2 regions of the Aeromonas sp. TECH754 genome follow, and region 2 is predicted to be linked to the other one. Evidence: predicted binding sites of a transcription regulator. Region 2 holds the regulator's gene; the other holds the start of a gene.
The links. Region 2 encodes NrdR, which represses ribonucleotide reductase genes. Its sites were predicted from a motif close to CACNNTATANNGTG; they were not measured.
Positions count from the first base shown of each region.

Region 1: a site for NrdR is predicted at 2,860-2,873, ahead of nrdA (class 1a ribonucleoside-diphosphate reductase subunit alpha). Genes of this name have one in related genera too.

Region 1 is NZ_JBWBRA010000001.1:1,442,024-1,446,443, forward strand. Features, by position in the region: gene nrdB (class Ia ribonucleoside-diphosphate reductase subunit beta) at 1-429, opposite strand, end outside; gene nrdA (class 1a ribonucleoside-diphosphate reductase subunit alpha) at 496-2,763, opposite strand; gene ACZ9IL_RS06260 (HAD family hydrolase) at 3,315-4,001, opposite strand; gene ubiG (bifunctional 2-polyprenyl-6-hydroxyphenol methylase/3-demethylubiquinol 3-O-methyltransferase UbiG) at 4,001-4,420, opposite strand, start outside.
Region 2 is NZ_JBWBRA010000001.1:2,840,076-2,844,495, forward strand. Features, by position in the region: gene ACZ9IL_RS12775 (riboflavin synthase) at 1-484, opposite strand, end outside; gene ribD (bifunctional diaminohydroxyphosphoribosylaminopyrimidine deaminase/5-amino-6-(5-phosphoribosylamino)uracil reductase RibD) at 613-1,722, opposite strand; gene nrdR (transcriptional regulator NrdR) at 1,766-2,215, opposite strand; gene ACZ9IL_RS12790 (hypothetical protein) at 2,595-3,023, opposite strand; gene glyA (serine hydroxymethyltransferase) at 3,132-4,385, opposite strand.

The sequences.
Region 1 (4,420 bases), 1.4 Mb from region 2:
GGTGATGATGTCGTCGAACACCTGGCCCGGGTTGTTGACGATGTTGCGGATGATGTGGGTATAGGAGCGAGAGTGGATGGTCTCGGAGAAGGCCCAGGTCTCAATCCAGGTCTCCAGCTCCGGGATGGAGACCAGCGGCAGCAGCGCGACGTTCGGGCTGCGACCCTGGATGGAATCCAGCAGGGTCTGGTACTTCAGGTTGGAGATGAAGATGTGCTGCTCGTGGGGCGGCAGGGCCTGATAGTCGATGCGGTCGTGGGACACATCTACCTCTTCCGGGCGCCAGAAGAAGGAGAGCTGCTTCTCGATCAACCGCTCGAAGATGTCGTGTTTTTGTTGATCGTAACGGGCCACGTTGACCGACTGGCCGAAGAACATCGGCTCCTTGAGCTGGTCATTTTGGGTCTGGCAGAAAGTTGAGTAGGCCATGGTGATGTCGATATCTTGAATGAGAGGAAACAGGAGGGCGGGAGCTTGTCGCTCCCGCCCGGTTCATCAGATTTTGCAGGCGCCGCCGGCGCAACCGTCGTCTTGCAGATCGGTCTGGGCATCGTCCGCACCATCACGGGTGTTGTGATAGTACAGGGTCTTGAGGCCGTATTTGTAGGCGGTCAGCAGATCCTTGAGCAGCTGCTTCATCGGTACCTTGTTGCCTTCGAAACGGGCGGGATCATAGTTGGTGTTGGCGGAGATCGCCTGATCCACAAACTTCTGCATCACCCCGACCAGTTGCAGGTAACCATCGACGCTCGGCTGCTTCCACAGCAGTTCGTACTGATCCTTCAGGCGGTGATACTCGGGCACCACCTGCTTGAGGATACCGTCCTTGGAGGCCTTGACCGACACCAGACCGCGCGGCGGCTCGATGCCGTTGGTGGCGTTGGAGATCTGGCTGGAGGTCTCGCTCGGCATCAGGGCGGTCAGGGTGGAGTTGCGCAGACCCACGGTTTTGATCTCTTCACGCAAGGATTCCCAGTCCAGGTGCAGCGGCTCGTTGCACAGCACATCGAGATCCTTCTTATAGGTATCGATGGGCAGAATGCCCTGAGCATAGGTGGTCTCGTTGAAGGCCGGGCAGGGGCCAAACTCGCGGGCCAGCTGCACCGAGGCCTTCAGCAGATAGTACTGGATCGCCTCGAAGGTGCGATGGGTCAGCGCCAGACCGGAGCCGTCGGAGTAGCGGGCACCGTTCTTGGCCAGGTAGTAGGCGTAGTTGATGACGCCTATCCCCAGGGTGCGGCGGTTCATGCTGCCCTTCATCGCGGCCTTGAGCGGATAGTCCTGATAGTCGAGCAGGGCATCCAGGGCGCGCACGGCGAGATCCGCCATCTCTTCGAGATCTTCGAGCTTCTCGATGGCGCCGAGGTTGAAGGCCGACAGGGTGCACAGGGCGATTTCGCCTTCCTCATCATCCACGTTGTTGAGCGGCTTGGTCGGCAGCGCGATCTCGAGGCAGAGGTTGGACTGGCGCACCGGCGCCACGCTCGGATCGAACGGGCTGTGGGTGTTGCAGTGATCCACGTTCTGGATGTAGATACGACCGGTACCGGCGCGCTCCTGCATCATCAGGGAGAAGAGATCGACCGCCTTGATGGTTTTCTTGCGAATGGCCGGATCCTGCTCGTACTTGACGTAGAGCTGCTCGAACTTGTCCTGATCCGCGAAGAAGGCGTCGTACAGACCCGGCGCGTCGGAGGGGGAGAACAGGGTGATGTCGCCGCCCTTGATCAGGCGCTGGTACATCAGCTTGTTGATCTGCACCCCGTAGTCCATGTGACGGACCCGGTTCTCTTCCACGCCGCGGTTGTTCTTGAGCACCAGCAGGCTCTCCACCTCGGTGTGCCACAGCGGGTAGAACAGGGTGGCCGCCCCGCCGCGCACGCCGCCCTGGGAGCAGCATTTGACCGCGGTCTGGAAGTATTTGTAGAAGGGGATGCAGCCGGTGTGGAAGGCTTCGCCGCCACGAATGGGGCTGCCAAGACCACGGATGCGACCGGCATTGATGCCGATGCCGGCACGTTGGGAGACGTAACGCACGATGGCGCTGGCAGTGGCGTTGATGGAATCCAGGCTGTCATCGCACTCGATCAGCACGCAGGAACTGAACTGACGGGTCGGGGTGCGCACGCCGCTCATGATCGGGGTGGGCAGGGAGATCTTGAAGGTCGAGACCGCATCGTAGAAGCGCTTGATGTAGTCCAGACGAGTATTTTTCGGATACTTGGAGAACAGGCAGGCCGCCACCAGGATGTAGAGGAACTGCGGGCTCTCGTAAATTTCACCGGTGACCCGGTTCTGCACCAGGTACTTGCCTTCCAGCTGCTTGACCGCCGCGTAGGAGAAGTCCATGTCACGCCAGTGATCCAGGTAGCCGTTGAGCTCCTCGAATTCGGCCTGGGTGTAGTCGGTCAGCAGGTGCTTGTCGTACTTGCCCATGTCCACCAGACGGGCGACGTGCTGGTAGAGGTGGGGCGGCTCGAACTGGCCATAAGCCTTCTTGCGCAGGTGGAAGATGGCCAGGCGGGCGGCCATGTACTGGTAATCCGGGCTCTGTTCGGAAATCAGATCGGCGGCAGCCTTGATGACGGTTTCGTGGATGTCGGCGGTACGGATACCGTCATAGAACTGGATGTGGGACTTGAGCTCCACCTGGGAGACCGACACGTTGTCGAGCTTCTCGGCGGCCCAGTCGAGCACGCGGTGAATTTTATCCAGATCGATGGGTTCTTTGTGGCCGTTACGCTTCGTCACAAACAAGTTCATTGGCTGATGACCTTTAGTTGATTCCCGAAAAACCATCGCGCCACGCTCCCGGCGGGCCAATCTTGGCAACTGCTAGGGGCGTACTGCGCGATGAATCACAAGATATAGTGTTATTTTGATTTCGAACTACAAGATAGTGAGGTCGTCCCCGCATTGCAACGTGTGGATAACCTGATTGCTGTGGATAAATTGTGGGTGTCATGACGGATGTTAGTGGACGCTCACAGTGAGTGGGTTTTCATGCGTCCGCTCCGCTAAATGCAAGTCCGATGATCTAACATGGAAAATTTAAATAACTTTTTTTGCTTGCGAAAACGGGACGTTTTTACTAGCAAATTCAGGCTGGTTATCCCTTGTGCAGCTTGGGTCAAAAGCTGTCCGAACAGGCCGCAAGCGCTGACTCCATGGCAATGAAAAGGGAGCCGGTAGCGGCTCCCTCCTTCCGTGTTCGGCGTCATCCGCCGCATGTCGCATCGGGCAGGTGAACGATGGATGGCGAGATAAGTTGCCCGTCACATCCATCATCATTGCCGGTCTGGTGGGCGGCTCGCTCAGCCGAGCTCGTAGCGCAGCCAGTGATGCAGCGCCTGCACGGTGTCGAACTGCAAGTCCGCGCCCCAGTCGGCGGGATCCTCGTCGTCGTGCAGATAACCCCAGCCCGCCACCGCGGTGCGCATGCCGGCGTTGCGGCCGGCCTCGATGTCGCGCACATGATCGCCGACATAGAGGCAGTGAGCCGCCGCCACGCCGAGCTGCTCGCAGGCAAAATGCATGGGGGCGGGATCAGGTTTGCGCACCGGCAGGGTGTCGGCACTGACCGTCACGCCGCAGTTGGCGAGCGCCGGCAGGGCGGCCAGCAGGGGCTCGGTCAAGAAGCCCGGCTTGTTGGTGACGATGCCCCAGGGCAGGGCGCGTTCGTCCAGCCACTCGATAAGGTTAAGCATGCCCTCATAGGGACGGGTGCCGACACAGAGGTTGGCCGCGTAGTGATCGAGCAGGGCGCTGCGCAGGCGACCGGCCCCCAGCTCCTCCAGCAGTTCGTCACCCAGACCGGCCCTGAGCAACCCCAGTGCCCCGTGGGAGGTGGTCTGGCGGATGATGTCGTCAGAGAGTGGCGCGAAGCCTTCGCTCACCAGCACATGATTGACGGCGGCGCCCAAGTCCGGGGCCGTGTCGAGCAGGGTGCCGTCCAAGTCGAACAGCACGCAGCGCAGGGGCGCCTTGGCGGTGGTGCTCATCAGCCTTGCTCCGGGCGCACGAAGGCCACCATGTAGTTGACGTCGACGTTGGCACCGAGCTTGAAGCGGTTGGCAAGCGGCGCGTAATGCACCCCGCTCATGTCCCGCACCAGCAGGCCCGCGGCTTCCCCCATGCGGCACAGCTCGGCCGGGGTGATGAACTTGTTGTGATCGTGGGTCCCTTTGGGGACCATCTTCAGCAGATGCTCGGCGCCCAGGATCATCATCAGATAGGCCTTGGGGTTGCGGTTGATGGTGGAGACGAACACCTTGCCGCCCGGGCGTACCAGGGTGGCGATGGCACGCAGCACCGAGGCCGGATCCGGCACGTGCTCGAGCATCTCCATGCAGGTCACCACATCATATTGACCCGGCGCCTCGCTGGCATGCTGCTCGGCGGTCATCTGCTGATAGTCGAG
Region 2 (4,420 bases):
GCACTATGGTGAGGCGGAACAGGTTGCCCTGCACGGCGTTGACCGTGAGGCTGATGCCATCCACCGCGATCGAGCCCTTCTCGGCGATATAGCGGGCGAGCGACCCTGGCGCCGCAATCCAGTACTCGATGGCACGACCGCTGCTGGACTTGCTCTTCACCTCGCCGATGCCATCCACATGGCCGGAGACCAGGTGACCACCGAGGCGCGAGGTCGGCAACAGCGCCTTCTCCAGATTGACGGGGTCCCCCACCTTGGCCGTGGCAAAACCGGTGCGCGACAGGGTTTCGAGCGACACGTCAGCGGTGTAACGCTTGTCCCCCAGCGCCACCACCGTCAGGCAAACGCCGTTGGTGGCGATGGAATCGCCGAGCTTGACGTCGCTGAAGTCGAGGGTCGGCGCGTGGACGGTGAGGGCCATGTCCTCCCCCTGACGACGCAGCTCGGCCAGGGTGCCCATGGCTTCGATAATTCCGGTAAACATGCAGATCACCTTGCTGATGGCGGGGCCATGCAGCCCCGACAAAGAATAGAAAGATCAGGCTATCCTGGCCGTGATGCGAATAGGTTGCTTCCATCGACCAGCAGCCCGGCCTTGAGAATGAGCCCGGGTTACACAATCCTGGCCGTGATGCGAATGTCCTGCCCCACCAGTCGCACATCCTTGAGGGTGAGCTTGGGCGCCTGGAACAGGCGGGTCAACTCCGGCAGGTGGAACAGGCCACGCCCCTCATCCCCCAGCAGCTTGGGCGCCTGATAGAGCACCAGCTCATCCACCAGCCCCTTGCCGAGCAGGGCGCCGCACAGCTTTGGCCCCGCCTCCACCAACACGGAATTGATGTTCTGTTTGGCCAGCAACATGAACAGGCTGACCAGATCCAGCTTGCCATCCAGCAGCGGCAGCTCGAGCTGCTGCACCCACTCGGGCCAGTCGCCGGCCACCTTGTGGCGGGCCAGCAACACGGGTCCCGAGCTCTGGAACAGCGGCAAGTCCGGGGTCAGCCGGTTTTGCGAGTCGACGATGACCCGCAGCGGCTGGCGCAGGGCTTCTTTGGGATAGACCGCCTTGACAGATGGCGGCAACTCATCCCAGCGCACGTTCAGCGAGGCACCATCGGCCAGCACCGTCTCCGCACTGGAGAGCACCGCATCGTGGCGGGCCCGCAGACGCTGTACATCGGCGCGGGCGAGAGGGCCGGTGATCCACTGGCTCTCGCCGCTCGCCATGGCGGTACGCCCATCGAGGCTCGCGCCGAGTTTCACCGTCACCTGCGGGAAGGCGGTGCGCATCCGCTTGAAGAAGCCGGGGTTGAGCGCCTCGGCCTCGGCGCTGAGCAGGCCGAAGTCGGCCTTGATGCCGGCTTCCGACAGCATGCGCAGACCGCGCCCACCCACCTGGGGATTGGGATCCACCATGGCGGCGACCACCCGGGTCACCCCGGCCTTGATCAGCGCCTCGGCGCAGGGCGGGGTGCGGCCATGATGGGAGCAGGGCTCCAGGGTCACATAGGCAGTGGCGCCACGAGCCTCTTCTCCGGCGGCGTGGAGCGCATAGACCTCGGCGTGGGGTTCACCGGCGCGCTGGTGCCAGCCCTCGCCGACCACCACCCCGGCCTTGACCAGCACGGCGCCGACGCAAGGGTTAGGGGCCGTGGTGTAGCGGCCACGACGGGCCAGCTCGAGGGCCCGGTTCATCCATTGATAATCGTCTTGACTAAACATCTGGGCTCCCGTTGCAGGCGAGAAAATGGTTATGTGGCTGGCGCTATTTTTCCAGCTTGGCGATCTCTTCGCCGAACTCGCGGATGTCTTCGAAGCTGCGATAGACCGAGGCAAAACGGATATAGGCCACCTTGTCGAGGGTCTTGAGCTCGTCCATCACCAGGTTGCCCAGCAGTTGGGACGCTACCTCGCGCTCGCCGGTGGCGCGCAGGCGGGACTTGATGTGATTGATCCCCTTCTCGATGGCTTCCATGCTCACCGGACGCTTCTCCAGCGCCCGCAGTATGCCACCGCGCAGCTTGTCTTCGTTGAAGGGTTCGCGGGAGCCATTGGACTTGATGATGCGAGGCATCACCAGCTCGGCCATCTCGAAGGTGGTGAAGCGCTCGTGGCAGAGCAGGCACTCGCGGCGTCGGCGCACCTGATGGCCTTCTGCCACCAGACGGGAATCGATCACCTTGGTATCAACGGCACTACAGAAAGGGCAATGCATCGGACCTCCGGCGCAAACTCCAGGAAATTAAGGGTCACCTGCCACCAGGGTCAGGATCTTGGCCTGCCAGTGTAACACGACCATCCAAAACCGGTAAAAGCCCAGAAAAAACAATGCCACCCGTCGGTAGCATTGAGGTTGCTTCGAGAATGGACACCGCCATCAGTCGCCATAGGGCAAGGTATCGGGATCACAATCCACATAATCGGGTGCCGGGTCTTGCCCACCCCATGGCTGACATCGAGGTTGCAGCGAGAGTGGACACCCTCATCAGTCGTCATAGGGCAAGGTATCGGGAATCACGCTCCGCATAGTCGGGCGCCGGGTCTTGCCCAACCCATGGCTGACATCGAGGTTGCAGCGAGAGTGGACACCCTCATCAGTCGTCATAGGGCAAGGTATCGGGATCACAATCCACATAATCGGGTGCCGGGTCTTGCCCGAATTGCATCGCATCGATGTGGGTGGCCCCCTGCAGCATGGCCTTGCTCACCCGGTGCATGCCATCCATCACCCGTCCGGCGCTGTCCAGAATGATGGGATAGGCGAGATCGGCGGCCAGCATCAGCTGGCAGTGCTCGATGATACTGCGCACCGTCGGTCTCACGCTGCCATGCCCGTACCAGTGCTCGCTATCGAGCTCCGCAATCTGCGCAAGCGGCACAGATCGCACCGGCAGCGCACGACTCAACCGCACCAGTTTGCGCACATCCCAGGCCAGCAGGCCCTCTGTGCTCGGGCGAAAGTGATACTGGGGGCGGATGGCAGAGATGAGTTCCTCATCGCTGAGCGCGGTCTGATTTGGCATGGAGCCTCCTCTGTCGGTCGAATGAGTGCAGCCCCATGGCCAGGCCGCAGCAGAAACAACAATGCCACCCTGGGGTGGCATTGTTTTCATACCAGGATCTCTGGTTTATCAGGCATAAACCGGGAAACGACGGCAGATATCCAGCACCTGTTCGCGCACTGTTGCCAGCACTTCGTCGTTGGCGTGGTTGTCCAGCACGTCGCAGATCCAGCCAGTCAGCTGCTTGCTCTCGGCTTCCTTGAAGCCACGGCGAGTGATGGCCGGGGTACCGATGCGCACACCGGAGGTGACGAAGGGGGAGCGCGGGTCGTTCGGCACCGAGTTCTTGTTGACGGTGATGTTGGCCTTGCCAAGGGCGGCGTCGGCTTCTTTACCGGTCAACTCGCGGCCGATCAGATCCACCAGCATGAGGTGGTTGTCGGTACCGCCGGAGACGATCTTGTAGCCGCGGCTCAGGAACACCTCGACCATGGCCTTGGCGTTCTTGACGACCTGGGCCTGGTAGGTCTTGAACTCGGGCTCAAGCGCTTCCTTGAACGCCACGGCCTTGCCGGCGATGACGTGCATCAGCGGGCCGCCCTGGCCACCCGGGAAGACGGCGGAGTTCAGCTTCTTGTACAGATCTTCGTCGTCGGCGGCGGAGAGGATCAGACCACCGCGCGGACCGGCCAGGGTCTTGTGGGTGGTGGAGGTGACCACGTGGGCGTGGGGCACCGGGTTCGGGTAGACGCCAGCGGCAATCAGACCGGCCACGTGGGCCATGTCGACGAACAGCCAGGCACCGATCTTGTCGGCGATCTCGCGCATGCGGGCCCAGTCGACCACGCCAGAGTAAGCGGAGAAGCCACCGATCATCATCTTCGGCTTGTGTTCGACGGCCAGACGTTCCATCTCGTCGTAGTCGATCTTGCCGGATTCATCGATGCCGTAGGGAATGATGTTGTACAGCTTGCCGGAGAAGTTGACCGGGGAGCCGTGGGTCAGGTGACCACCGTGAGCCAGGTTCATGCCCAGCACGGTGTCGCCCGGCTGCAGCAGGGCCATGTAGACTGCGCTGTTGGCCTGGGAGCCGGAGTGCGGCTGCACGTTGGCGTAAGTGGCACCAAACAGTTCCTTGGCGCGCTCGATGGCCAGGGTCTCAACCACGTCCACATACTCGCAACCGCCGTAGTAGCGCTTGGCCGGGTAGCCTTCGGCGTACTTGTTGGTCAGCTGGGAGCCCTGGGCTTCCATGACACGGGGGCTGGTGTAGTTCTCAGACGCGATCAGCTCAATATGCTCTTCCTGACGACGGGTCTCGTCGGTAATGGCCTGCCACAGCTCGGGATCGTAGCCGGCGATGGTCATGTCACGTTTCAACATCCGTTTATCTCCTGAAAATCGTTTGCGCGATAGGT